3 regions of the Paenibacillus sp. CFBP13512 genome follow, and region 3 is predicted to be linked to each of the others. Evidence: riboswitches for the same ligand, from Rfam matches in the RefSeq annotation. Region 3 holds a riboswitch; each other region holds the start of a gene.
What was found. A riboswitch is a leader RNA that binds a small molecule or an ion and turns the genes downstream of it on or off. The one in region 3 is predicted to bind cyclic di-AMP.
Positions count from the first base shown of each region.

Region 1 (10,098 bases), on a different contig from region 3:
ATTAGCTGTTCCAATAAGCGGAACCGTAATTGAAGGATAGTTCACAGTCGTTGCTGCACTTTGTACTAATCCTTGCTTAATCGTTACACTTAAGCTACCACCTGTAGGTGTCAAAACAACAGGTAAACTCAAGCTACTTGTAAGTGCTGGCGCTGTCGCCAATACTGTGTTTCCAGATGATACTGTAACGATATCGCCTATAGTCAAACCATCTACTTTAACAATAGAAGCTCCACCATAAGAATTGGTTACTGTAATATTTCCAGAAACAATCGGAGGAATAACCTGTGCTCCATAACTAACTGTTGTTGGGGTACTTTCAATAGTATTACGCTTTAAAGTAACACCTACACTTCCACCTTCTGGTGCTAATGTAGTTGTAATAGTAGCAACACCGCTAGCATTAGCTGTAGCATTTCCGATAGCTGTTGCACCATTGTATACTGTTACGACATCTCCTGAGCTGACACCTGTAACCGTTACTGTATCTTGATCACCATATTTATTATCGACTGCGATATTAGCAGCTGGGATTGAATTTAAAACAGCACTGCCATACGTAAAAGAAGTTTTAGTACTCTCGGCAGTACCACGAACGGTACTCACATTGATTGTGCCACCACTTGGAACCAGTGTTGCTGTAATAGTAGCTGTTCCTTGCGCGTTGACTACACCCGAGCCGAGTAAAGTATTACTAGCATTATATACAGAGATTGTATCTCCTGAAGTCTGTCCGATAACTGTAACCGTGGAAGAGCCTACGACTACATTATTTACACTAATTTGAGCTGAAGAAGGGGCAGTTGGAGCAGCAAGTACTGTAAAGCTACCCTGTTGTGTTGCACTACCGATAGAAACATTTAATGTATTTTTAGAGGTTCCGGTAAATTGATACGTACCAGCGGCTGGTAATGTTTTATTATTAAGAGTCAATGTTGTAGACGGTAATAAAAGCAAAGCGACTGTAGAAATTGTAACTGTCTGTCCATTATTGGTAATTTCACTAGCTACCAGATTTCTACCATTGATCTGGTCAGTCGTTGTGGCTTTAATCCCTGCGGGTAACGTATACGTAATACTCCCCAGAAGACTAAGAACCTCCCCTAAATTATAAGTGACAGACAAATTAGCTGATTGTCCAACAACTTGTACTCCATTTGCAGAAGTAACTGTCATTGAGCCAACAGCAGCATTCGCATATCGAGGTAGGCCTGTAAAAATTAAAGTTACAATTAAAAATACTACAAAGGCCGAATAGCTCTGCTTCTTCATATTTTTCTCCCCTTTTGTTTTAGTCAAATTACCTGTCCCAACAAATAACATACCCTGTTAAGCTTACAGATTCATTCTCCTAGAAACAGCCCCAGTTATATATAGACTTTATTTCCTATTTTATACATATAAGTAAATAGGAAAACCCTCCTCTTCCTTTTATCGCCATAAATAGAAAAAAAGATCACCCTTTTTTAAAAAAAGATGATCTTTTTTTCTAACCTATACTTTTGTTAAATACAGCAGCAATCGCTTGAGCGCGATCAGTCACACTCATTTTGTTGAAAATATTAGTTAAATGATTTTTGACAGTATGTTCACTGATAAATAAAGCAGCAGCAATCTCTTTATTACTAGAAGCTTTTACTACTAATTCTAATACTTCTTTTTCCCGTGGGGATAATCCAAATTCTTTAACGATTGCATCCAGACCACGACCTTCTGCCACCTCAGCAGTTAATGCCCGAGGAACAGGCTTCTCTTCCATTAAGCTGATTTCAGTTTGCAAAGTATGGCGGCTAAGCATAAATAAACGGAATTGACTTATTAATGCTGGATCAATATTAGTAAATTGGGAATCATTCATCAGCTGTATATCATTATCGGCAGAAGCAGCTAAGGCAAATACCAATACCATAATCTGCCCGCCTTTACAGTATGCCTGAGAAGACGATTGGTTAGGATTCTGTTGAATTTGCTTAAAGTCTTCTATCATTGCTGCTTCTTGTTCAAACAAGTGCGGGAAGCTACGCAACGTCTTCGGATCAGAGAACGACATGAGACAAGCACGTGCTGTCGTTTCACCTTCCTCTTTACTTAAGCCACCCCATAAAGCAAATTCCATCACAATTTTCTGAGCATCGGTTGCTAATTGATATTGAGCCACATTCCATTCACGAATCGACTCATGTAAAATATGAGCAAATCGATTGCTATTCGACAAAAATTGCTGTCGATCATAGAGAAGTTTCATAATTACGCTACCCATGGTTGCCAGAGCCGATAAAATCTCACGACATTCTTCGCCTTCTTGTTCATCTCCTATAGCGACTGCTAAGACAGCTCTCGTTTTATCCGCATAGACAATTGGATACTCTATCATCAATGCGGATGGGACAGAACGATTCAGATAGGAACTTGTTGCTGGCTGATTGTTTCCATTTTCCAAATAACGACGTGCAATATCTCTGGCATATGCTTCTCCACCCGGGCTTTCCATACCACGAGCTACCATCTGAACTTTCTCATCTTCACTCGCCCGATGAACTACAATAGAAGCAGATGGAGTCCACACTAGATTCAAGCTCATATCCACCAACATAAATAAAACGCGCTGAATATCCTGTACAGATACCATAACGCTAGCTAATTCCATTAAAGGCTTAAAGCGTTGAATCTGCTTTTCCATTCGACCATGTGTAATATGGTTACCAATATACCAACCGATCAGAGAAATCAATGTTTCTTCAAAGCGCACATTCGTTGTTGCCGATAATTTTTCTTCCAATCCAATACCGAATAATAGACCATAATTCTCGTCATCATAACGAATAGGGAAACATTGGACTTCATAGATCGAAGCTAACCCTTTTTGTAGAAAAAAGTGACTTCGTGGATCTCTACCTACATCTTTCCAATGGCTGAGTTGTTCACTCAATACCGCTTGCCCTAAGAACCCTTCACCCTCATGGAAAATAGCTCCTTTTAACTCTGCCGCCGCAGGTCCAGTACTACTCACTATTCGATACGTGCCAGGCGATGTTTTTAAAGCAAAACCAAATACGTCTGCCAGATCACTCGAAGCCAGTACTGCACGGGTCACTTCTTCAATCGGCATATTTCGACTAGTATCAGAGCGTAATGTTTCGTTGAGTGTTGTTAACCGCTGTGCAAACTGCTTTTCTTTATATCCTGCTTTCAAAATCAAAGCAATCGCTTTAGACAACTTGCTAATTTTTTCTTTTTTGTATTCGATCTGTGTGGGCTGATCTTCAGGGATACGTTGAATACGTTCTCGCATCATACGGAACACTTCACTAGGCCCGTTCAAATCTGGACTATTATAGTTCACATGATCGATAATCGCTTGACGGGTATTTTCTTGAATCATAATACCTGCCCAGATATACATTTCAATCGGTTGCTGATCAATACTAACCGGTGCAATAATCCACTTGATTCCGGGTATCCATTGATCCGACAAAGCAGTCACTCGAAGACCTTTGAGCTTATCGATCTCGGCTTTTAATGAATCTTCAAGTTCTTTAGGATACGTTACAAAAAGAGAAGCAATTTCAGCATCTGAAGGCGTACTTAATAAATGCCCTTGATCATTCGTGATAAAAATAAACAAACCGGTAAGTTCCGCATATACATTTTGGAGTTCCTGACAGCTGTCTGCGTTATCATCTATAAAGTAACTTTCAATCATAAGCATTCATGTCCACTTCTGTCTGAATGTACGGTGTTTTATAACGGTAAATAGCACGCGTACCTTGACCGTTTTTTTCAAGAATAGACAATTCAGTCAAACGATTTAAAGCACGTTCAATCAAATTTGCATTTCGTCCAAGTCTTTTGGACATGCCCGTACTGGTTTCTAATGCGTAAGGATTATTTTCAAAAAATAAGGTACATTCCATCTGTAGTGTGATTACATCGCTTTCTGCTACCATAAAAGCTTAATCCCTCCTTATACCAGCCGGACAAATGGTGTTTCTGAGATATTAGCTACGATGTGTGGGGCTGACACTCTTCCGCTTGGTGATTTAGTTACCTGCAAATACTGATAATTCCCATCTACCCATGTTCTAATAACACCATTACAGGTACGTTCCAAAAAGGAAGCCGTCTCTGTTCCGATTTCACTAAAGTTACAATGAGCCATAACTGTAATACCAAGTGCACGCCAGAGCGAAATTTCTTCAGAAAAGTATTTCACAACAAATTCTTTACCACGTTCTGAAATGATCGTATTCAGGTCGTAATAAATAAACCAGCGCTTATCGCAAAGCTCTTCACATTCAAAAATAGGAGAAAGCTTGTCATTCAGCGTATTGGCATATTCATCATTTTCAACATCGTCTACCCGAATCAGTGCTTTTTCCAATCCACTATCTACAGCCCGCTTGTAATGCTCAATAAAGTGAGCTTTACCTTCATCGACCGCCTGACGCAAAGAAACGCCAAACAAATCAATCGTATCGGCAAACATATCAAGTGTCGTATTACCAGACATCATCGTGACGGTACAATCATCATCTTTGATTCGTTGTGCATAAATAGAAGAAAGAAGATATCTATAGTTGGCTTTACTATTCGTATCGATCATAAAGACACTACCTTTAGGAATACCACCCATCAGAAGTTCATCTAGCGAATCAATACCTGTCGATAATACTTCGGTTTCTTGTACCAGTATCTTGTCTTCTGCCATTGATAAAGAAGGAATAATATAGACGCCGTCTTCAACAAACTTATACGTATGTTCACCTTCCAAAATTCGAGTACCGCGCATTTTGAGTACTTCGATCGTCCGCTTACGATATTTTTCCATTAAAGGCTTCAAAGAAAGCCTGACAATACCATCACAGATATAATTCTCGAAAGGAATATGCATACCTTCCACTTCGGAATATTCTCTAATAAAAAAAGAAGTCAACGCATGTTTTCGCATAATATTGCGAATGGTATATACGTTTGTCCTGGCTTCTTGTTCACTACTCATTAATCTAAATAAACTAATACTATCCATAACTACACGCTTACAACCAATTTCTTTGATCATATATTCAAATAATCCATTGGGTTCAAGCATCTGTTCTAATAAAATTTCCGGTTCTATACAGATCACACGTAATAAGTTACGCCGTTCCAAATCTTTCAAATTCCATCCAAACCGTTCCATATCATCGTAGATTTGTTCAGGAAGTTCTTCGAATGTAATATAAATACCGGGCTCATTATGTTTAATAGCACCTTCAACCAAGAATTGCATACCTATCGTTGTTTTGCCTGTACCTGGCTCACCTTCCAGAATAACGACGCCTCCTGGGGGAATGCCACCGCATAAAATATCATCCAGTCCCGGGATACCTGTACTAATAGGCTGTTTTAATGTCTTGGTGTAAGCAGCTTCGCTTTTTTGCATTTAGTGTTCCCTCCATCTGTAGAATATTTTAGTCACGCAAGGGACAGCTTCCTACGATGATGACTTTCTCTTAATTATAACAAGGGTTTAGAGATAGAAGGAAGTAAATTTCCAATTTTTATAGTCATTTGACATCCCATCCTCATTCATAACCTTTTTTACCATATTTTACTTGTTATTATATGATATAAATAAAGATAATCCTACTATTTTGAATCCTTAATACTTGTTGGTGAAATATTATTCTTCTATAGAAGAAGTTTTTTTAAAGTGATACCAAAATGGTGACATGAAATGATAAAAGACCGACGATCTGAGGGTCGTCGGTCTTTTGTGTAATACGTAGACTATGTTAGTTATTATTAACCTTCTAATGCAGATTTAAACTCTTCTGAAGACTGATTCCACCACTCTTCATTATGGGCAACCAATAACTTTTTAAGCGCTGCTTTTTCTTCTGTTCCTAAGCCCTCTAACATAATGCGACGCTTGATCGCATAATCTAACTTATTCACATGCTCGGCAAGAATTTTCCAGCCTTTTTTCTCTTCTTCATTGATCCACATCTCACAAGCTGTCGCTCCTGCATAATTAACACCTTCAGCTAATTTATCTACAGCGACCCATACTAACCATACTTGGCGACCACCATTTAATTCTTCACGATTGGTAGTAAATTTGATTCCTTTTTCTACCTTACTTTTGGCATGCATAGCGCCAACATCGATTTTTGCTTCGCCATGGTCTATAATGATAGGGGAAACATTATTGAGGTTAATCGCTCCTGATCCAAACCCCTTATGTTTACTACTTTTTGCACTACTACTTACAATATTCAGTGACATTGACTTTTTACTTGCTTGATTTTCATCCATATTGTTAGAATACTCCTTTGTAGGTCAGTATAAATAAAGACTGTTATACATATAAATGGGACTTTAATCTATTACTCATATTGTAGCGAATAATGAGTTAAAAGCCAATAAAGTCGATTATTGTCACGATTTTTCATAAAAAAAGGTAAAAAACGTTCATTATTGTGATTGGTGAACCGAAGAAAGTATATATAGTGGTCATCATTCACTAATAACCACCCACATCTGATCAAAAGATTAAATTTTTTTAACTTTTAAGAACATGACAACCGTAGGCTTTGACAGAGATTACTCGTCAAAATGCTTAAGCAAATATTAAAAACAGATGAATAAACGTTTGCCAAAGTAAAAAACCTCTGGTAGAATAAATCCAGTGAGATTTTAGTAACAACTTTGTAAACTTTAAAACGAAATGCTGTAACCTTTATAGCGTAATGAAAAATTTGTCGTTTTGTCGTAATGATCCGTGAACGGTACATACCAAGCTTTGAGCCAAATTCCTTGGTACCGGGAAACGGGGGAACCGTTTTGGGTGAATTGATCTTGTTTCGGAGGGATCATAGGGGAATACCTTCTACCGAATCCTTAAGCTAACCTCGTAGGCAATTGGAAGGGGACAATTGATTTTGAACATGAAAAAGAAACTAACAGCCGCAGTAATGGGACTTGCTATTGCATTTACGTCACTTGGAGTAACAAGTGCACATGCAGATTCTAAAATGGATCAAGTAATTGATGGAGCTATTGGAACACCTTATCGTATTGGTGGAACATCTTTCAGCGGTTTTGACTGCTCTGGATTTACACAATATGTATTCGGCAAAATGAACATTGATCTTCCTCGCCAATCTAGTTCTCAATATCAAGTAGGTGAGCCTGTATCAAAAAGTGATTTAATTGCTGGAGATCTGTTATTCTTCAATACTACCGGGGCTGGAGTTTCACATGTAGCAGTTTATGTAGGAAATGGTAACTTCGCACACGCTTCTACTTCTAAAGGTGTGAGAATTGACAGTTTGAGCATGGATTACTATCAAAATCGTTACGTTGGTGCTAAACGCGTTATGAGTGATTCCACATATAACACCTTCGCAACTGACAATTAATTATCCTATTAACAACTCATATAAATGAACCTACAGACCACTTAAGATTCCCGCCAGAATCTTTGGTGGTTTTTTTATGTTTCTATATAAGTAAGACGTATCGAACGTCTAATAGGTTACATAAAATTGTGAATCTTTGAAAATTTATATTTTGTTGTGGTTATAATTATGTCTACTTATTATTAACCTACTCGTAATTATGGTAAACAGGATATTGCAAATTTTTTATCTTTTTTTTATGGTATACATATGAAGTATGGTCATAGGAGGTTACTGGATGAGCTCATCACTAGATTCTGTTTTTCATACTATTCCTTTGACAGAATTACATGCCGCTGAAGTATGCACATGGATCTATGAACCACCTTATAATATCTATGGTTGGATGGCATGGGAACAAATGAAAGAATTAGGGATTGAATTTGGAGATCCGATAATTCGAGAAAAACAATATCTATCTGTTCTAGATAAACATGAACAACTAGCTGGCTTTGCTCAACTTTTTCCATTAGGAGATACGATTAGACTAGGTATAGGAATGCGTCCCGATCTTTGTGGTCATGGTTATGGAGAAGAATTTTTACGAGCAATTGTGCAGACGGCTCAGGAACGTAGTGCTACCGCAGAGATTGATTTAGAAGTATTGACCTGGAATCAACGGGCTATTCGCACCTATCAGAAAGCAGATTTTTATATTACAGATATGTATGAACGCAGAACGCCTGATGGGATGAAGCCTTTTTATTGTATGGTCTATCAAGCTCCGCCTAACGCACGTTATCCTAATCTCTAAAATAAAAGCACAGAAGGAATGATAAGACTCATTCTTCTGTGCTTTTTGTGTATTTCTTTTTTACATACCTATAATAGATGTTTTAAATTAAAGTTACGAAAGTCATTTCTTCTTTGCCAATCAGAATATCGATCCGATGGGTATCTGCATCGTAAATGACAACTCCACTACCTACATTGATCATAGACTCTGAGCCTAACGCAAAAAATAAATCTTCTGCCAATGCTTCATTCACTTCATGTCGTTCACCTTCAGCAAGTACTTCCCACTCTTGAGGTTCCATATCAAAAAATAAATAACTGTCTGGAATCATCCCTACTGCTGATGTTAAATCACTTAATATGTCCTCATAATCTCTTCCATGCTTAACGCCCATACTTAACCTCCCGATCTGTCCATATTGTTACATTTTCCAGCTTATTTACATTATAACGCAAATATACACTAAAAAACTCTTAACAATGCAGCATATCTTGTCGATAAAAGAGTATCAGATGTTTTTGGAAAACACATCATTACATGGAAGTGGATGATGAAAAAGATAAACTATTATACTCACGGACGAGGTGTATTATGCAAATTTCAACAATTATCGGTCTAGTACTTGGTTTGGGTTCACTAATATTCGGTATGCTTTTAAAGGGTGCTCCCCTAATCAATCTGGTGAATAATCCAGCCGCTTATGTCATCATTTTTGTAGGTACAGCAGCAACCATTTTTATGGCGTTCCCAATGAACGAAGTAAAACGCCTTGGTAAATTGTTTAAAGTCGTATTTGTTCAACAAAAATTAATGGACAAAAAAGATCTAGTCGGTATGTTTATGGAGTGGGCTTCAATTACGCGTCGTGAAGGTCTACTTGCATTGGAATCTAAAGTTGAAGAAATTGATCATCCTTTCCTTCGTAACGGAATGCGTATGATTATTGATGGTAATGATCAGGAATTTGTACAAGATGTATTGATGGAAGATATTAATGCGACAGAAGAACGTCACCGTTCAGGCGCACTTCTTTTCTCACAAGCAGGTATGTATGCTCCTACACTGGGTGTACTTGGAGCGGTAGTTGGTCTGATTGCTGCGATGGCAGATTTGACTGACTTAGAAAAACTTTCTCATGCGATTGCCGGTGCCTTTATGGCGACATTGCTCGGTATCTTTAGTGGTTATGTATTATGGCATCCTATGGCGACTAAGCTTAAACGCTTATCCAAAGCTGAAGTAGAAGTGAAATTGATGATGGTAGAAGGTCTACTTTCGATTCAATCCGGTGTATCTACAATTGCGATTAGTCAGAAGTTGGCAGTCTTCTTAACACCTACTGAAAATGCGAAAATGAACAGCGAAGAAAGTAGCAGTGGCAACGTAGGGGAGGCGGTACCGAGTGAGTAAAAAAAGGCATGAGCCGCACGAAGAACATCCAGATGAAAGCTGGTTACTTCCGTATTCTGATTTAATGACCCTATTGCTTGCTTTATTTATTACTCTATTTGCAATGAGTTCACTAGATGCATCCAAATTTCAACAAATGGCAGCAGCCATGAATGCAGCTTTCACCGGTGGTACAGGTGTTCTAGAGCAAAATGCTATGGAAGAAACAAGCGGTCAAACGCCTAAATCGGATGATAATGAAACACCAGCATCTGCTGCTTCACCTGCTGATAATACTCAGAAAACCAAAGAAAGTTTACGTGAAAAACTCAAACAACAAGAGCAGGAAAATCTAGAGAAGTTAAAACGTCAACTAGACAGCTACATCAAAAACAACGGATTAAGCCAACAGTTAGCGACCAAGCTTAATCAATCTCAATTAAGTATTACGATTAGTGATAATACGTTATTCGCTTCAGGACGAGCTACAGTGAAGCCTGAGTCTCGTGTACTCGCCAAATCGATCTCAAA
Region 1 covers NZ_QGAD01000024.1:11,978-22,075, reverse strand. Annotated here, with positions in the region: gene PaeCFBP13512_RS21270 (S-layer homology domain-containing protein) at 1-1,272, opposite strand, end outside; gene PaeCFBP13512_RS23605 (LuxR C-terminal-related transcriptional regulator) at 1,490-3,709, opposite strand; gene PaeCFBP13512_RS21260 (hypothetical protein) at 3,696-3,947, opposite strand; gene PaeCFBP13512_RS21255 (ATPase domain-containing protein) at 3,965-5,422, opposite strand; gene PaeCFBP13512_RS21250 (YwhD family protein) at 5,785-6,297, opposite strand; cyclic di-AMP (ydaO/yuaA leader) riboswitch at 6,778-6,917, shown strand; gene PaeCFBP13512_RS21245 (C40 family peptidase) at 6,930-7,403, shown strand; gene PaeCFBP13512_RS21240 (GNAT family N-acetyltransferase) at 7,681-8,196, shown strand; gene PaeCFBP13512_RS21235 (hypothetical protein) at 8,279-8,572, opposite strand; gene motA (flagellar motor stator protein MotA) at 8,770-9,588, shown strand; gene motB (flagellar motor protein MotB) at 9,581-10,098, shown strand, end outside.
Region 1: it holds a riboswitch for cyclic di-AMP, as region 3 does, so the genes downstream of both, PaeCFBP13512_RS21245 (C40 family peptidase) here and PaeCFBP13512_RS20710 (ubiquitin-like domain-containing protein) in region 3, are expected to answer to the same signal.

Region 2 (10,098 bases), on a different contig from region 3:
CTGTAACGATTTTGAACAAAATTCTAGAAAAAACAGCTAACTTAACAGCTGGCAACAAAGCATGGAAAGACGTTCCTGCTAGCCACTGGGCATATGCAGACATCATGGACGCTTCTAACTCTTACACATTGAAATAAGAAAAAGAAGAAGACATGATTATGGTATAACCCAAAAAGGGCAACCTCCTATTCGTAGGAAGTTGCCCTTTTTTTAATGATCTTTTTCGTTAGCAATTTGGCGGTAGAATATGCTTTTTTTCTACAGTTGCTCTACCATTTGGCTGTGCATTTCACTTCATTGCCTATTAGTGTCCTATCACTCGTTTGCCATAAAAGAATCGATTCCAATCCCCACCACTATGACGCAATGCTAGATAAATATATAGCGACGTAGAGAAGTTACCCAAACAAATACATAACACGATCCAAAGAAGCAATCTCCAACCCGATTCTTTGCGAAAAATCATCCAAGAAATAAACAAAATCATCCCTACATAAAAATCGACCAAAACCAACCGACCCCATAACAAGGACAACAACATTTGCCCTTCTAGCAAAACATCCCCAAACACAGCCCCATAAACATTGCTACAAATCATCACAAGAAATAAAACCAAACTCAACACCTTAGCCGTTTTCATAGATCACTCATCCTCTTTTCTCACTACATTTTCATTCTCTATACGGATCAATGAACATATTTCACAACTATCTTCTTACAATCTATTTATCTAACTTACCCTATACATACTTTTATTTTTACTTTATACCATCTATAAATATACTCACTTCTATATCCATTCTTTTCATCTACTCTTTTCCTTACTGCCCCGCCCCTTCAAAAAGAGGAATCAAAAGCATCTGTTTTAAATTACCCACCCCCATGCCTCCTAGCACAGAGCGCAAGAAAATAATTTATTCTGAAAGTCGCCTTTGAAGTCAAATCCCGACTGCTTGTCAGTCATTCAAGGGATTAGACTTCACCAGCGACGGCAAGAACAAATTATTTTCTGGAGCGCTGTCCCTAAAACCATAATCCAATTATTCCGATATTTTAACTCCACATGATATTCTGTTAAAATAAAAAGAGTAATCAAGCAAAGCGATCAAAGGAGCTGAATGAATCATGACTGAAAAACAACAATTAGGTAAAAGCGATCTATGGGTAAATCCAATCGGACTGGGTACAAATGCAGTTGGTGGACATAATCTTTATCCTAATTTGGATGAAGAAGTCGGTAAAGAAATGATCCGTACTGCAATCGCAGAAGGTATCAATTTTCTAGACACTGCATTCATTTATGGGCCTAAGCGCTCTGAAGAATTGATTGGTGAAGTGCTGCAAGAAACAGGTAAACGTAGCGAAGTCATTATTGCGACCAAAGGCGCTCACAAATTCACAGATAGCGGTGACGTTGTGATTGATAACTCACCTGAATTTCTACGTTCAAGTGTAGAAGACAGTCTCAAACGCCTACAAACCGATTATATCGACTTATTTTATATTCATTTTCCAGACGAACATACACCGAAAGATCAAGCTGTAGCTGAACTGAAAAAGCTAAAAGACGAAGGCAAAATTCGAGCTATTGGTGTGTCTAACTTCTCGTTAGAACAGTTGAAAGAAGCGAACACAAACGGCGATGTGGACGTCCTTCAAGGTCACTATAATTTATTCCATCGGGATGCTGAAAAAGATCTGTTACCGTATACGGCTGCAAATGGAATCACGTTTATTCCTTATTTCCCACTCGCTTCCGGTCTACTGGGTGGTAAATATACCAAAGACACCAAGTTTGATGATATTCGTGCCAAAGATCCACTCTTTACAGGGGATGCATTTATAGAAAATCTGGCAAAAGTAGATCAACTTCGTCCGATTGCACAGTCTAAAGGTGTGGATGTCGCTCATATTGTACTGGCATGGTATCTGACACGCGATTCGATAGATGCAGTCATTCCGGGTGCGAAGCGTTCAGATCAAGTCAAAGACAATCTCAAAACACTAGAAGTCCAATTAACACCGCAAGAAATAGAGCATATCGATTCGATTTTTAGCTAAATAGATATCATTATAATCGAAGTCAAGTACCTGCATTATGTGTAGGTACTTGGCTTTTTAGTGTTTTTCTAGCCCCAAACTGTAGATATATACTTCACTTGCATGTACAAAAAAAGCCGCTCTATATCGAGCGACTTCTGGTCTGTATTTCATATGATTTAGAACTATATCGTATGTGGATATGCATCTGATTCAGTGTAAGTTAGATACGCATCGTATCTGGACGCCAATTCGTAATCGCATTTTCGATATCTGAACCAGATAGATTCTGACTGGCTGCACGTTCGCATAAGGCAGGAAATTCTTCATCACTTGCATAACGAAGCGCTATAATTTGAGATTTGGATAGACGAGAATCCAATTCTTTTCCAGTTAGACGGAAATAGCGGAATTGCTCCTCAATGCGTACAATTCGATCCTGCGTTTTGGTCGCATAGACTCGAATCCGTGGAATAGCGAAAAATAAACACACCATTAATATCAATAATAACCATGATAACAATACATGCTCATCATAACGAATCGCTTCTACCCAGTAGATTACAGTAAGTACGAACGTTATTAATAAAAGAGGCAAAGCCACAAAATGATACGGCCAATCATAACGAATCGATTTCTTTTTCGGTGGTGTTGCCATGATTACACATCCTTTTCCTACTGCAAATGTATTTCCCATGTATTATTACACCAATCACTGGAAATATTATCATGTTGCGTAAGAAAGATATTTTCATTCGTAATCAAGTTGTACAACACCACCTTGAATTAACCCCAAAAAGTAACCCAACGAAATTTTACATAAAATGATGAATATGATCAGAAATAAAATCTTACGCTGGATATCCTCCACCTGGTGGTGGCCATGCGCCAAACAAGCGACGTAACAATACAATTTCACCCAAATGATACGTATTATGAGAAGCAATATTACGCAACAATCCAGCAGCCGTTTCGCCCGGGAAATAGACTAATGGTTGTTCCAAATTCATTGTACGCGCTAATTCACACGCATAATCAATCCCTTGAAGAAAACGATCCAAAACATCTTGCCATGTCGCTTCATCTACTGCTTGTACTTCAGTCGGCCAGCTTTCACTAACATTCGCAGGCATTTGAGGCTTTTCACCTTTAAGATGAGTTAACATGAAGTCTTGCCAGTAATTCATATGACTAATTAACTGGTAAATGGTATATGGAGAATGCTCCAAAGATCGACCTGATAGTTCTAAATCGATATCTGATAACGCACGTGCAATCGGCAAATGCCCTCTTTCTCCGATCAAAGATTGCACTAACGCTTTGGAAAAAGCTTCTTGTGAAGAAATAGTCATGAGAGTGCTCCTTTGATTGTTGTATTCAGGTTATTCTGGTTGGATAATCCCTACCGAATATAAGAAAATCAGGATAATTAAGATCGGTGCCACATAACGTAGAATAAACATCCATGTGTCGTACCAGAAGCCAGATATTCCTGCTTCTTCTCCTGCACGTTTCCATGCATATCCTGTAAAGATCGTGACAATAAATCCACCCACAGGCATCAAAATATATGAAGTCACAAAGTCGAATAGATCAAAAATACTTTTGCCATCTAGTGAAATAAAGCTAAGCACACCGCCTACAGATAATGCAGCAGGTACACCTAGTATAAAAGAAAACACACAGACGAGAATAGCTGCTTTTTTACGAGACCAATTCCATTGTCCCATCGCATAAGCTACAGGTACTTCGAGAATAGAGAAGCACGAAGTGATTGCCGCAATCGCGAGCAATAAGAAGAATAGACCTCCAAAAAAAGCACCTAAAGGCATTTGTGCAAAAGCAGCAGGTAAAGCCATAAATGCTAGCCCTACACCTTGATCTGGTTTTAATCCATAAGAGAATACGGTTGGGAAAATAATCAATCCTGCTAAAAGTGCATAGAATAAATCGCCTGCGCCGATCGCAAGCGCTGCTTTACCTAAAGACTGCTCTTTTCGTACATAAGAACCATACGTTAACATACAACCCATCCCTAGAGATAAAGAGAAGAACGCATGTCCTAATGCTGTTAAGATCGAAGCTCGGCTTAATTTAGAAAAATCAGGTGCTAAGAAAAATTCTACCCCTGCTCCTGCGCCAGGTAACGTCAATGAACGGAACATTAAGATGAGCAAAATCACCAGAAATCCCGGAATCAGAATCTTGTTGTACTTCTCAATTCCGCCCGATATCCCTTTAGCAATAACAATACCTGTAATTAGCATCACAACCGCTTGCCAGAATAACGGTGCATATCCACCTGCAAAATTCGTAAAGGCTGCTGTAAAATCAGTATTCACATCAGATAGACTACCGCTAAAAGATAAAACGGTATAATGTAATGTCCATCCTGCAACAACACCGTAATAACACATAATTAGAAATGACGTAACGACAGGAACAGTACCAATCCATTTCCAATGCTTCTTCCCTGTAATGTTGAAAAGCGAAGCCGCAGCATTACCCCGTCCACTTCGACCAATAGCCATTTCTGCTAATAAAATCGGTAGACCTACTACAATCAGACAAATGATAAACATCAGGAAAAAGGCAGCTCCACCGTATTTACCTGTGATATACGGGAACTTCCACATATTTCCTAACCCTACTGAACTACCAATTGCTGCTAAAATAAACCCGCTTGTTGAAAAGCGTTCGATCTTGCCGCTGCCTGTACTTGATGAACCTGAACCTTCTTTTTGTGCCATAGGTATACTCCTTATGAATAAAGTGAATTATGCCTATGTTACACAAAACGTTATATCTTGTCCATGAAAAGAAAGTAACAATTTGAAAAAAGTCAAAAAGGGCTACTTTTTCATTGATTATTAAAGCAATAAGACAGCAATTGTTGCTGATCTTCGTCGGTGATTTCCTGCTGACTGTACTGGTTGTCTGTATATTGTGACAATACATGATTCCAGAATGATTGAGCATGGCTATTTCGTGAGGATGCATTGGTCTGTAGCTCCCAATCCCCTTTATATTGGTCAAAAATGTGACTAGCGGCTTGCCGGGCAACGCCTTGTCCACGAAATGGACGCATCACAAAAAACTCATTTAAATAATACTGCGCCTTAGAACCATCTGGTAAATAAGGAGCCGTCGCTATTAACGCAAAGCCGGCTGGTACGCCATTCACACGAATAATCCACGGATAAAGAACGCCTGGATGTCGCCACCAGATCAGAAAAACATCGCTTTGTTGATGAAGAGTCGCATATTCTTCTTCGTCAAAAACACCTTGTGAATTCGGCAATCGTTCCCAAATCTCTGACAGATCATACAGATAATAAGGATACATATTGCAAATGATATGCGCTTCTTCTTCACGGCAAAGAGTGATCTGGATAAGGTCTGTATGATTATCGCTCATTACGTTCCCCTTTCAGAATGCTCTTCTGGATTGAGTCGCCATTCGATGATCAAATAATCGCTATATTCCCGCCGTATAGTGGCTCCACAGCGGTCGATATAGGTGTGACGTAATTTAGCATAGGAACGTTCGCTTTTGAATAGATGAGCAGAAAGTAAACGGTAGCCTTGAGTCGCTAACGTATCTCGCAATACCGTAATAACAGGAACTGCTAATTTCAAATCTTGATAATTAAAATAAATCTGAAAATCACTAATATAGACAGCATCAAGCCCTTGTATGATTTCATGAGAATCATCGTCTGATTCGGTAGGCTTGGATGCTTGCGAATACGTCACTTTCAAATAGCCGATCAATACCATAGATACAGGCTGATCTATAGCTGGAGATGCAGAAGGTTCTACTGCACGCACATAGATATTAAAGCTATGCGACTGAGGTTCAAAAGCGATATAAAATTCGCCAATCTCACTGCTGGATAAAGGGATATACCCATCTGGTATAGAGTATGTCTGCTCATTATTCATTATTTTTGTAGAAACTGAATCGTAAACTGAATCGCTTCTAACGCTTCTTGTACAAACGCTTTATTTTCTTTTTCCCATTCATTTGGATCATCCATAAAAGAGTCATCTAACCATTCTTCTAATCCAGTCGCTATTTTACGGCGCTCATTCGGTTGTGATGGAGCTTTACCACGTAACGCTTGAATTGCACTATGCATCACTTTGCAGGAAGATTGGATAAATGGATAATCGTCTTTATCCCATGCTTTGGCATTATCCATATCGTAAAAAGAAATCCATTTTTCGATCGTTGAAGCTGCTTGCTTAGGTTCTAATTGAGGCATATTATAATTCTCCATTTCTATAATTGAACTAATACGTACGAATGATGACGTCAACTCCGTTTTTTAGTAGAAGCAGTCGTAGGCTGTGATTCATCGGCAATCCGCTGCAAACGATCTGAAAGATACACATGCGATCCGGGTTTGGCGGTCTGTGCAATTCGATACATCGCTAGAGCGACTGCACTTGCTTCTATTCCCCGATATTTACGAAGAGGGCCCACCATAAGGAAAGATAATGCCTGAGAGATGACAGTACCAAATTGCTCGCCTGCACGGCTATCTTTACGCTTACCAAGCAATAAAGATGGACGAATCAACGACAACGAGGTATATCCAATCTGTTGTAATCGCTGTTCCAGTTCTCCTTTGATCCGTGTATAAAAGATACTGGACTTCGGATCGGCCCCCATAGAACTGATAACGATAAACTGTTTGGCTCCTTGCTCATACGCAATCTGCGCTACCGCAAATGGATAAATAACATCAATTTCGATCATCTGCTTCTGTGTTCCTGCTTGCTTAATCGTTGTTCCCAGACAACAGAATACATCATCTGCTTTCATATCCGCTCGATAATCTTGCAATTTATTGTAATCCACCACAACCTGTTGCAACTTCATATGTTGCAGTTGTTGCACAGGTTGGCGGACAAGAGCAATCACTTGAGTGTATTCTGTACTTTCTAATAACTGGCGCAGCAACTTTTTGCCTACTAGACCTGTGGCTCCTGCGACTAATGCTGTTTTACCGATCACGATCATCTCCATTTCTGCGCATCGCCTTGATTCCCTATCTTCTTCATTATCAAGATATCATCAGCAAATTGCAAAATAAAATGAGCGATCGATCTACAGCACTTTTTTATAACAAAAAGGAAGCACTGCTCCCATTCGTATGAATAATGTAATCGGCGCCCAGTCCACGATAAATCAATCGGGATTGGTTGCCTTCTGTAATAACATAGAGTTGCTGTGATGACCATGTTCGGCAGATCTGGATATAACGACAACAGAGCGGTAGACTGCGTTCAAATAAATAAATTTTGCCAATCTTCAACTCTGGAATCCGCCATAACTCTTGTCGCTGTGTGTCGATCACTAGCACATGTTCAATCCCCATTTTCTGATATCGAAGTTGATCGGCTTGACTGTTCACGATCACTGCAAATGGAATCTTTTTCACTTTTAACAATTGCATAAATTGCTCCCCTGCTACAGTAGCCGGTGATACCAGTACAAATTCCTGCTCATATTCCATCCTTGTTCGCGCTCCTCCACCCATTGTAGACAACAAAAAAAAGCCGTTAGAAGAGGACCTCTTCATCAGCTTCTAAGACAAGTGCCTGCGGCATCTTATCATGGCGTAGTTGATTATTGTCGTCTCTCTTATTGCAGCTTACGAGGTTAGCTGACGGATTCGGAAGTAAGAGTCTCCCTACAGAGTTATCGGTCTTCACCAACTGCTCTGATTCACCCCTGAATAGCTCACTAGCATAGTGTCTATTCTTATGGTTCCCCCGCTGATTGAAAGGTCTATTGATACCCTTTTCAGCCATTAAGCTGTAATGAACTTGAAAGAAATCATACGCCCGCTCTTTTCGTTTGTAAAGCAGTACTGAAGCTCGCTATATTCGGATATAGAGCAATCCAGTCGATTGTAGGGTTCTAATGTTCTATTTCCTTCATCTAGCGCTGTTTTACTTTATTTTACAGGATAAATGGATAAACTGGCGCATTGATGAGTATACAAGACATTACCGTATGAATGAATAGAATGAATCCGATTACATGGTGGTTTTCACAGATATATGATCTTTTTAATACTCAGGTCTGATTTTACTTCTTTCTCTGAGCGGACTATGATTGCTAACAATATCTGACATCAAGTATACCGTTATAGACAGATACACGGATCGTTATTGGATTAGGCAAAGAAACATCATATTAAAGGAGTGTAGATTTTTGATGAGTCTGTTATCGGCCATTTCACCTGTTACTCATGCGGTATCCACTAGCAACACATCTGTCCATGTTATTCATTCTATTGAAGTATTTCAGTATGATAATCGCCGTCTAGCCTTACCTGAAATGGATGGCTATCTACACTGTGGGCTATTAAAAATCGCAAGTCATGGAGTTACAGGCTGGGCGGAATATTCATTTACAGATCAAGTTCAGCATCTGGATCTGGTGAAATGGAGTCGAGTATTTACATCACTCAAAAAATGCCCTCTAGATCAAGCACTCTCTCATATCGATCAGCAGCAACAGAATTGGGGAAGTGTACGTAGTCAGGTTGCTTTAGAAGCATTGACTGAACTGCGGATTCGACTACAAGATTCACCTGATGTGTGGACATCGTCAGATGCGCTTATTAATCATGCTTTTTTGTTAGATTACACCATCGCTTATTATTCCTTTTGAACAATTCTGGTTAATGGATCATAACTACGAAATAAAGGAGTGTGCCTTTCTTGAACTCTGAAAAAATTATGGTGTGTGTGTATTATGGGCCTAATGGAGAACGATTGATCAGGCGTGGTATTCATTTATCTCAATTGATTCAGTCTCCACTCTGTGTACTCAGTGTGATTGATCACCCGATCGATGAGATGGATCAGCAAGAAGAGAAATATGTAGAGGCATGGCGCAAATTGACCGAAGAAGCAGGAGGTACATTTGTCCTTTTAGAAAGTCATGGACAAGAAGCTGCTGATATTATTGCTTCAACTGCTCAAAAGCATGATGTGACGCAATTGATTATTGGACAATCTGCTCAGACACGCTGGCAAGAAATCATGAAAGGTTCTATCGTGAATGATCTATTGGAAAAGTTGGGAGCGATTGATCTACATATTGTAGCCGTACAGCGGATGCAAGCGCAGTTAGAAGAAACGCATGAAGAAGGTGTAGATGTAGAAGTCGTTCAGACCACACGCGGCTATGAAATCGCCTATGAGACATATGGTCGACCGATCGTGATCGAAGGTATCTTTTTCAAAGACATGCATACTGACTTTGATAATGGATTATTGAAGCTATGTATTAACGGAGAATATCAGTATCTGAAAGTATTTAAAGGCAAATTAATGGATGAACTTGTGCTAGAACCACAATCGCTGTGATCTAGTCCAACAGGATAATGCCTACCGAAAATAACCTGTAGCCCTCTAAAAAGAAGGGGTTGCAGGTTATTTGACACTATTGCTATAAGAAAAGCATGTTTATTTTGAGATTAAAGGAGGATCTAACACATCGCGAAAGCGAATATCAATCACTTTTCCTTTGATCGCAAAGCCAACATTACCATAGGTCTGATTCGAAGAAACTTGCGTCTGATCTGTATATAACATCGCTCGTCTTCCCTCTTCATGCAGTACACCGCATATCGCTGCAATAATCGCTTCGGCATAACCTTGATCTCTATGATGAGGTGGCGTATAGACACCATTAATTCGTGCATAACGAGGAGAACGATGCGCAATACTTGCAGTAGCCACAGGTTGCCCATCGACTATCCACAAGTATGTATTTCCACTTCCTACTGCACGAGCCGCTGCATGTGCATAATCTTTGGCTGCAATCTCAACACCGAATTCTTCATCTGCAAATTCGCACATATATTGTGCAATCACATCTATATGCTCAAAAGCAGGCTTGATCATTTCACCAGCAATATGACTAAGCGATCTGACTTTGGTACAACTATGTGACTCAATACTGGCATGAAAACGACTATAGATCTTATTCACATCTTGATACGATGCTGCGAATAATTCAGCAACCGCTGG
Region 2 covers NZ_QGAD01000009.1:145,282-155,379, forward strand. Annotated here, with positions in the region: gene PaeCFBP13512_RS14595 (immunoglobulin-like domain-containing protein) at 1-137, shown strand, start outside; gene PaeCFBP13512_RS14600 (DUF1475 family protein) at 305-640, opposite strand; gene PaeCFBP13512_RS14605 (aldo/keto reductase) at 1,126-2,061, shown strand; gene PaeCFBP13512_RS14610 (DUF6526 family protein) at 2,264-2,698, opposite strand; gene PaeCFBP13512_RS14615 (DinB family protein) at 2,892-3,392, opposite strand; gene PaeCFBP13512_RS14620 (sodium-dependent transporter) at 3,423-4,790, opposite strand; gene PaeCFBP13512_RS14625 (GNAT family N-acetyltransferase) at 4,901-5,458, opposite strand; gene PaeCFBP13512_RS14630 (hypothetical protein) at 5,458-5,985, opposite strand; gene PaeCFBP13512_RS14635 (hypothetical protein) at 5,985-6,308, opposite strand; gene PaeCFBP13512_RS14640 (oxidoreductase) at 6,359-7,075, opposite strand; gene PaeCFBP13512_RS14645 (hypothetical protein) at 7,170-7,565, opposite strand; cyclic di-AMP (ydaO/yuaA leader) riboswitch at 7,686-7,879, opposite strand; gene PaeCFBP13512_RS14650 (hypothetical protein) at 8,273-8,731, shown strand; gene PaeCFBP13512_RS14655 (universal stress protein) at 8,773-9,432, shown strand; gene PaeCFBP13512_RS14660 (GNAT family N-acetyltransferase) at 9,532-10,098, opposite strand, start outside.
Region 2: it holds a riboswitch for cyclic di-AMP, as region 3 does, so the genes downstream of both, PaeCFBP13512_RS14645 (hypothetical protein) here and PaeCFBP13512_RS20710 (ubiquitin-like domain-containing protein) in region 3, are expected to answer to the same signal.

Region 3 (10,098 bases):
GGTTGAAGGAGCTTCATCACAGACCGGACAGTGTATAACATCATGCCGAGTGCACAAAGCTTTAAACAAACGCACATTTTTTGAATACGTCATGTCAGGTGAGAATAAGAAGTAATTCTTCATATCGGAATTTTTGCCGTAGAGTTGAAAAACGGTATTGGCAAATGAGGGGGCTTATCTTTTGTATAGTGTAGTAGGAGTCCGCTTTAAAAAAGCGGGTAAAATATATTATTTCGATCCGTTAGACTTTCCAGTTGAAAGTGAACAACACGTTATTGTAGAAACTGCACGTGGGATTGAATATGGTAAAGTAGTGATTGGTAAAAAAGAAGTCAATGAATCTGATGTCGTTCTTCCTTTGAAAAAAGTGATTCGGATTGCAGAAGATCATGATGCTCAAGTAGTAGAAGAAAATCGGATCGCAGCTAAAAATGCTTTCACAACCTGTCTTAACAAAATCAGAGAGCATGAATTGAAAATGAAGTTGGTCGATGTAGAATTTACATTTGATCGTAATAAGATTATTTTCTATTTTACAGCTGAAGGTCGAGTCGATTTTCGAGAACTGGTTAAAGATCTAGCCAGTATCTTCCGTACACGTATCGAACTACGCCAGATTGGTGTACGTGATGAAGCTAAAATGCTAGGTGGTATAGGTCCTTGTGGACGTATTCTATGCTGTTCTTCCTGGTTAGGAGACTTTGAGCCAGTATCGATCAAAATGGCTAAAGATCAAAGCTTGTCCTTGAATCCAACCAAGATTTCTGGATTGTGTGGACGTCTAATGTGTTGTCTTAAATTCGAGCACGATAATTATGAGAGCGTGAAGGAAGAGCTTCCGGCTATCGGTAAATTTGTCGTCACTTCGCTAGGCGATGGTAAAGTGGTGGGTATCAATGCCGGTTCGCGTACTGTACATGTTCAGATTTTTGACATCAGTAAAGTCAAAGAACTGCCATTGGATGACGTGGTCGTGAAGTAAACCCGATCAAGGCTGCTTTTGAGGTGGGAACTTGGAGAAGAAAAATCTTTTTACACACATTCACGAATTGGAAACACAGATGGATCATATGCATGGAGATATGGGTAAAATGAAGCAAGCTGTGAAAGAACTGTTAGAAGAGAATCAACGCTTGAGTACCGAAAATGAACAGTTGCGCAGAGTTTTGAAAAAAGAGGTTCCTGTTATTGAGCCTAAATCTGTTGGCACCTATTCGTCTAAATTGTATTCAGACTTACCTGATCTAGAAGTCGTTGGAGAAGGTTATGATAATCTAGCACGTATTTATCACGAAGGCTTCCATATCTGTAATGTGTATTATGGACATTTGCGTACAGAAGGCGATTGCTTGTTCTGCCTTTCTTTTTTGAATAAATCTGAATAGTAGCATTATCCAAACCGCGGACAGCATTATGCCGCGGTTTTTATATAGTGTAATCATAATGTAGTATCATTTCTAAACAAAGCAGGATAAGAAAGGAAATACCATGAACGAACAACCCCTTCTGGCAGATGAGCGTATTGATGATCTGCTTACGTATGACCTTAAAATTATTCAAAGTCGAGAAGTGTTCAGCTTTTCGATGGATGCTGTACTGCTGGCACGGTTTGCCAGTATTCCTAAGCGTGGTAAAATAATTGATCTTTGTACTGGCAATGGGGTAATACCTATTCTGTTATCGACACGGACAAATGCTAGTATTGAAGGTGTGGAAATTCAAGAGCGCTTAGCAGATATGGCGATGCGTAGTGTAACCATGAATAATTTACAAGAACAGGTGAAGATTCGCGTACAAGACCTCAAAGATATGCCACTTGCAGGTGAACGAGAAGCTTATGATGCTGTAACCGTTAACCCTCCTTATGCTCCTGTAACAGGAAGCGATATGAAGTTAAATATTCATCATGCGATGGCAAGACATGAGATTGGTTGTACGTTAGAAGATGTGATTCAAACGTCTGCCAAGCTTCTTCGCAATGGTGGTAAACTGTCTATGGTTCATCGCCCGCACCGGTTAGCCGACATTATTATTTTGATGCGTCAATATGGAGTAGAACCGAAGCGTATTCGATTTGTACATCCTCGTCAACATATGGAAGCGAATATGGTGTTAGTTGAAGGATTACGTGGAGGTAAGCCAGAAATGCGTATGCTACCACCACTTATCGTATATGATGAACATGAACAATATACACCTGATCTCAAAGCTGTCTATTACGGGTTAAAGGAGTCACTATGAGCATACAGATTCAAAAAAGTTTTGCTAAAGGAGAGTCTGCTGTTCTTCATGAAGGGGCAGGCACTTTGTATTTAGTTGCAACACCGATTGGTAACTTAGAAGATATGACGTATCGAGCTGTACGGACATTACAGGAATGCGATATTATTGCTGCTGAAGATACAAGGCAGACTCGCAAATTGCTAACTCATTTCGATATTACACCAGGCAAATTACTGAGTTATCATGAGCATAATAAAAAAGCCAGCGGACCGGAGTTAATTCGCCTTATTATAGAAGGAAGTAGTCTGGCGCTTGTGAGTGATGCTGGATTGCCTGCTATATCTGACCCAGGGCAAGAATTAGTGAAGTTAGCACTGGAGCAACAAATTGCTGTGGTTCCTATTCCTGGAGCGAATGCAGCACTGTCTGCTTTGATTGCTTCTGGATTATCGACAGATCGGTTTACGTTTATTGGATTTTTGCCTAGAGATCATAAAGGTCAAGAAGAAGTACTGGGTAGTGTGAAGTATGGAGCAGGTACATTGCTGTTATACGAGTCTCCACACCGAATTATCAAAACATTAACAGCGATTGCACATCATTTAGGCAATCGTAATGTGGTATTAGCACGTGAGCTGACAAAGCGTCATGAAGAATGGACACGTGGTAGTGTAGAAGAAGTACTGGAATGGTTAGAATCGCATCCACCGATTGGTGAATACTGTGTTGTAATCGAGGGACAATCTATCATCGAAGCCAAAGCTGAAGCCAGCGAATGGTGGCAACAAATGACGATAGAAGAGCATGTGATCCATTACGAAAATAAAGAGAATATTTCACGTAAAGATGCAATGAAAAAAACAGCAAAAGATCGTGAAATCTCTAAACGTGATGTATATCAAGTGTTATTAAATGAAGAAGAGTAAGACGCATATGAGTGGTTACGAAAGAGCTTGCTTGGTAAATACATTTATAATAGAAGAAACTCGTTAAATAGATGAGTTTTTAACAAAAATAATGAAGAAAATAAGCGTGAAAATAGAGGAATCTTGATCTGTTCGAGGTTCCTTTTTGATGTGCACATTGGAAGTGCTATGCAAAAGGAAGTATAATGAAAGATAAGCCTTTTTTGAAAACCAAAAGAAAGCAAAAAAATACCTTTACCCAGACAAAATGCTGAGTAAAGGTTCAAGGAGATATTAAAAAGGTTAGAATTAATAAGTTGATAGTTCTAGTATAACCTATTTTATTTATTTTGTCACAGGGACAGGAATTTCGGAAATACACTCATTACAAACGATTTTTCCTTTAAAATAAGTTACATTTTCAGCGTTACCACAGAAAATACAAGCAGGCTCGTATTTTTTAAGCATAATGCGCTCGCCATCAACGTAGATTTCCAAAGCGTCTTTTTCTCCGATACCTAGTGTACGGCGAAGTTCGATAGGAATTACTACGCGGCCCAATTCGTCTACTTTTCTTACAATACCAGTTGATTTCATCATTACTGATCAATCCTCTCAAATTTAAATATATTAGTTGTTATTGTTTTGTTTGATGTGCTAACATTCGACAAATTTCTATGTTTTATGATATTCATAATACCAACGTTTCCCAAATCAGTCAACCTATAATTTAAGAAAAATACAGTTTTTTTCACTTTTTTTTGAAAAAATATTTTTATATAGCGGTATTATCAAGTATTATAGGGTTAAAATTATTTTGTCGATTTGGAAATTCGTAGCTTGTATATACCGACAACATTCGACAATATCGTCGAAAAAACTATTTTTAATTTTAAATAGTTAGGGTTTATTGATAGAAGGAGGAATTTATTTTGAAGCCTGTACAACCTTTAGGAGAAGAAAAAGTATTTAAAGATCCTGTACATAATTATATCCACGTGCAAGATCGTTTAATCTGGACTTTGATTAATACACCTGAATTTCAAAGATTACGTCGTATAAGACAATTGGGAACTTCCTATTTAACTTTTCATGGAGCAGAGCATAGCCGTTTCTCACATTCATTAGGTGTATATGAAATTACACGTCGCATTATTTCTCAATTTGAACGTGGTGGTTTTGAAGATTGGCCACGTGAAGAAAGTCTGGTGGCATTATGTGCCGCTTTATTACACGATTTGGGTCATGGACCTTTTTCTCATTCTATAGAAGAAGCTTTTGATATGGATCATGAAGAATGGACGTGTCGTATCCTACTTGGAGATACCGAAGTGAATCGGGTATTGGAAGAAGCAGAGAGTGGTCTTGCTGAACGAGTCGCTTCTGTTATTCGCAAAGATTATGAGAAAAAGATCGTTGTGAATCTGGTATCGAGTCCGTTAGATGCGGATCGGATGGATTATTTGTTACGGGATGCTTATTTTACAGGAGTTAATTATGGAACGATCGATGTTGATCGTATTTTGCGGATGCTTCGTCCTCACAATGGACGCGTCGTTGTCAAAGAATCAGGTATGCATGCGATCGAAGATTATCTTATGGCACGTTATCAGATGTACTGGCAAGTGTATTTTCATCCAGTGACTCGAAGTTCAGATATTGTATTAAAACAAATTTTCCGTCGTGCCAAAGAATTGTTCGATGAAGGATTTGATTTTAAATTTTTGCCGTATCCTTTACCCGAGTTATTCAAAGGTGATATTCAAGTTGGTGATTATTTATTGCTAGATGAAGCATTAGTACAGACAGCATTTATGCAATGGACAAGGGAAGACGATGATATTTTGTCAGATGTATGTCATCGTTTTATGCAGCGTAAGTTGTATAAATATGTAGAGACAGATCTAATTGATAAGCAGACAATTAGCAGTATACGTAGCGAATTTGCTAGAGTAGGATTGCATCCTGATTATGATCTAGAAATCGATTTTCCCACCGATCTTCCTTATGATGTATTTCGTCCAGGTGATCCTAAAAAAGAAAAACAAATTCTATTATTAGATCGTCAAAACCGAATCCAAGAAATATCAGAAGTATCGGATATTGTACGTTCAATTAGTGGGATTCATCGCGGTCGATATCATCTGTATTATCCGCAAGATAAGTTAGAGAAAGTTATTCATCAATTATCCGAAGAAGTGGCAGCGATATTTGAAAACAAAATTAATCCGCCACAGATGGAATTTGAAATATAAGATTAGCGAAAAAAGAACGAGAAACAGAGAAGGAGTGAGAAAATTATATGTTATTTGATACACATACTCATTTGGATTCGATCGAATTTGCCGATGATCGTAAAGAAGTGATTGAGCGTGCTTATGCACAAGGGGTAACCCGAATGATCAATGTGGGATTCAACCGTGAAACGATTCCCACCACGATGGAATTAGTCGAAAGTTATGAATTTATATATGCGGCTATTGGCTGGCATCCTGTAGATGCGATTCATATGCAACCTGGAGATCTGGAATGGATCGAATCGCTATGCAAACATGAAAAAGTAGTAGCGATTGGTGAAATTGGTCTGGATTATCACTGGGATACTTCACCGAAAGAAGTACAGCATAAAGTATTACGTGAACAAATCGGTCTAGCACGTTCGATTAATATGCCGATTGTTATCCATAATCGTGATGCTCATGAAGATATTGTTAAGATTTTGCGCGAAGAAAAAGCACATGAAGTTGGAGGGGTTATGCACTCCTTTTCAGGTAGCTGGGAAACGGCTAAAATGTGTCTCGATATGGGCTTTCATTTATCGTTTGGAGGACCGATTACTTTCAAAAATGCGAAGCAACCTAAAGAGGTGTTACAACAGGTTCCAATGGACCGTCTTTTGCTTGAAACAGACTCCCCATTTTTGACACCACATCCTTATCGTGGAAAACGAAATGAGTCCGGTTATGTGACACTTGTAGCAGAAGCTGCTGCTGCGCTAAAAGGGGTATCACTGGAAGAAATTAGTACAATTACAACTAAAAATGCACTGGAACGATTTGGCATTCGGTGAAAAAGAGAGTAAATCACGCAAAAAACAGCGTTAAACGGATATATGAATAAATTATAACCAAAAAACAGAAGAATATGACAACTTTTTAACCATTTATTCAGAAAAACGTGCTTGCTGGTCGCTTTACATGAGGGTTGGGTTCGGGATATTATTTCATCAGTGATTTAATCTTGCTGTTATTACGCAAGATTCCATGATTCGGTCTCGCTGAGTTTCCTGCATAGGAAAACGGGGGAACCAACATATGTCTTCAAGCCATTATTATCAGAATACCGAAGTCATTATGTATGATTCCTTTTACAGGGTCTACGGGGTGAATTGGAGGTACTCGCGCCATGAGCGGAGGAGCCTTCAAAGGGCAAGAAATATGATGTGTCCGAATCCGACAGCTAACCCCGTAAGCGATGCAGAGGCAACCTCGTATTTTCTAACGTTTTCCGAACTGTATTTAGATACGTCGGAAGCCAAGGAAAAGTTGCTTTGCTCTTTTCCAGAGGCTTCTTTTGTTTTGGGCTAAACGAAAAGATTCAGAGAATACGATATTTGAAATTTGATCTTTCAGATATTAGGTGTGTCCCTTAGACTGACCATGGCGCAGGCATTTTTGAACATCACGAAAGATTATCACACAGATTTGGTAATCTTATGCTTACGATCAGCCTGTGAAAATTCTGTTATATAGTCGCGTCATATACAATTACGTCACAGCTAGACGGCGAGACTATGAAGGAGGACGGAAGAAGTGGCAATTGCTCCTTTCGAAAAAACCCATGGTTCGCGCTCATCCAGCATGTCTTACGCGCTGAGTTGGAAGCAACAAAACCTACGCTATGTATTGTGGGCTGCATTATTAGTGATCGCTCTTGCAGCGATGCTATTGTCCCTACTTTATAATCAAGCGGGTAAAAATATTTCTGTAGTCATTGACGGCAAAGCACAAACCGTGGAAACACGTAAATTGATGCTTTCTCAACTGCTTGATGAAAATCAAATTAAAGTGGCACCACAAGATAAAGTATCTATGCCTATGAATGGCGCGCTTCAGGATGGGGACAAAGTTTATATTAACCATGCGGTTGCAGTAAACATTACGGCAGATGGTGGAACCAAGAAAATTTATACCACCTCTAAAACAGTTGGTAACACATTGGAGCAGGCTGGGTTAACACTGTCAGGTGAAGATCAATTAACACCTGCGATGGAATCTTCAGTTCATGACAATATGGATATCAAGATTGTGCGTACCAAATCATTTGTAGCGAAAAAAGTAGTCAAGATTCCATATCAAACGGTTAAAAAAACCGATGGTTCCATGCTTGAAGGTAAAACCAAGTTAGTGCAAGGCGGTCAAACAGGTAAAGTGGTTCAATACATCGAGAAAGTATACGAAGATGGAGAATTCGTCTCCAAACGTATGGTTAATAAAAAAACAACCGCAAAAGTAAAAGATAAGATTGTAGCTATTGGTACCAAAAAAGAGGAGCCTAAACTTCTCGCAGCTGCTTCTTCTAGTGGAGGATCAAGTAATAGTACTTCCAAAGCAGGTGTAGATTTCTCTTATGCGAAAGTACTGAACAATGTATCTCTAACTGCTTATTCGTCTCAAGAACCTGGTCTAGGTACAGTGACTGCTTCGGGAGCACGTGTAACAGAAGGTCGTACGATTGCAGTCGATACGAGTGTCATTCCTATGGGATGGTGGGTATACATTGAAGGCATTGGCTTCCGCCGTGCTGAAGATACCGGTAGTGCTATTAACGGTAATAAAATCGACGTGTATATAGACAGCTTGAGCCAAGCGAGAGCATTTGGACGCAAATCCGGTTACACTGTATATGTAATTGGCCCGGTTAAACCCTAGAGAGGGTGTTGATTGGGATAGCACCATTGCTTAAGCCCAGTCATCTGTTATATGATATAAATAATATTAACTATGAGCGTGCATAAAGAAAACAAAAAGAAGAGGATAAATCCTCTTCTTTTTGTTCTGTTAAGATGAATATCGAACAGATTATCTTATCATTTAGAGAGTGAAGGGAAGCGTACAATCAACGTGATTAAAGAAGTGATTGTTGTGGAAGGACGAGACGATACCGTAGCGATTAAAAGAGCTGTAGACGCAGATACGATCGAGACAGGCGGCTCAGCTATAGGTGCTCATGTGATTCGTCGTGTAAAATTAGCTCAAGAACGACGCGGTGTAATTATATTAACTGATCCTGATTTTGCAGGTGAACGGATACGTAAGATCGTAGCGCAGAAAGTCCCTGGATGTAAGCATGCTTTTATCCCTGAAAGTGAAGCTACGCTCAAAGGTGATATTGGTGTCGAAAATGCTTCTCCAGAAGCTATTCGTGAAGCGTTGGCGCGTGTACACTCTGAGATGCCAGAAGCGGAAGTTCTGATCGATTGGGAAGATCTGATCATGACAGGACTTGTGATGCAACCTGATGCTGCGGAGCGACGAATGAAAATGGGCAATCTGCTCGGCATAGGTTATGGCAATGGAAAGCAGTTCCATAAACGTTTACGTATTTTTGGAATTAGCCGTGAAGAGTTTGCAACAGCACTCTCACAAATGGAAGCGGAGGAAGAACAATAATATGGATGAACGATTAGAAATAGCCACACCCAAACGCACCAAAGAAATTATTAATAAATATGGATTCTCGTTTAAAAAAAGCTTAGGTCAGAACTTTTTGATCGATTCCAATATTTTGAACAAAATTGTAGAAGCAGCTGAATTAACGCCTGAAAATGGAGCATTAGAGATTGGACCCGGAATCGGTGCATTAACCGAGCGTCTAGCTCAAGAAGCAGGTGCAGTCACAGCAGTTGAGATTGACCGTCGCTTGATTCCGATTTTGAAAGAAGTCTTAGAGCCTTATCCTCATGCTAAAGTACGTCATGATGATGTGCTCAAAGTCGATTTGCATCAATTGTTCCGTGAAGACTTCAGTGAAGTTGAAAAAGTCAGTGTGGTGGCTAACTTACCCTACTACGTCACTACACCTATTGTGATGAAGTTGTTAGAAGAACGTTTACCGTTAGACAATATCGTCGTTATGATTCAAAAAGAAGTCGCTCAGCGCATGGCAGCCCCTCCTGGAGGCAAAGACTACGGAAGTCTTAGTATTGCTGTTCAATACTATTGCGTGCCTGAATTGATCTGTATCGTCCCTAAAACGGTATTTATCCCGCAACCGAATGTAGAATCTGCTGTCATTCGCTTGAAACTAAGGGATCGTCCGGCAGTTGAAGTCGAAGATGAAGCGTACTTCTTTGAATTAATGCAATCTTGTTTTGTACAGCGTCGCAAAACAATCGCCAATAACTTGCGTAGCCGTTATTTTGAAGGTGGCGATCGTACACAATTAGAGCAACTTTTGGCAGAAGCAGGAATCGAACCTTCTAGACGTGGAGAGACACTTAGTTTGCAAGAATACGCAACTTTGAGCAGTGTATTTTTGAGAGCAGGTATCCGTTGAAAAAATTCGTTGACAAGATAAAATTAATACTGCTATAATTTAATGTTCATTTGACAAACACTCTTTTCTTTGATATAATGAAGAGGGAAAGAGGTGGTTGTAGTCAATGGCTAACAATGCGCTTTTGGAAATCAAACGTAGTCTTGATGCTCATGTAGGGCACAAAATTACGTTACGTGCTAATGGTGGTCGTAAGAAGACCATCGAACGAACCGGAGTTTTGGAAGAGACCTACCCTTCTGTTTTTATTGTCAAGCTCGCTGAAGAGCATCAGACATTTGAACGTGTGTCTTACAGCTATGCCGATATATTGACAGATTCTGTGGAAGTCACCGTCTGTGATGACGATTGTCAGACACGAATCGAATATGTTGGGAATTGAATAACTGTTTTAGTATAAGACAGTCTTTAT
Region 3 covers NZ_QGAD01000022.1:7,773-17,870, forward strand. Annotated here, with positions in the region: gene holB (DNA polymerase III subunit delta') at 1-6, shown strand, start outside; gene PaeCFBP13512_RS20675 (PSP1 domain-containing protein) at 182-982, shown strand; gene yabA (DNA replication initiation control protein YabA) at 1,014-1,385, shown strand; gene PaeCFBP13512_RS20685 (tRNA1(Val) (adenine(37)-N6)-methyltransferase) at 1,489-2,241, shown strand; gene rsmI (16S rRNA (cytidine(1402)-2'-O)-methyltransferase) at 2,238-3,149, shown strand; gene PaeCFBP13512_RS20695 (AbrB/MazE/SpoVT family DNA-binding domain-containing protein) at 3,474-3,728, opposite strand; gene PaeCFBP13512_RS20700 (HD domain-containing protein) at 4,061-5,383, shown strand; gene PaeCFBP13512_RS20705 (TatD family hydrolase) at 5,431-6,198, shown strand; cyclic di-AMP (ydaO/yuaA leader) riboswitch at 6,394-6,617, shown strand; gene PaeCFBP13512_RS20710 (ubiquitin-like domain-containing protein) at 6,941-8,059, shown strand; gene rnmV (ribonuclease M5) at 8,252-8,800, shown strand; gene rsmA (16S rRNA (adenine(1518)-N(6)/adenine(1519)-N(6))-dimethyltransferase RsmA) at 8,802-9,686, shown strand; gene veg (biofilm formation stimulator Veg) at 9,793-10,068, shown strand.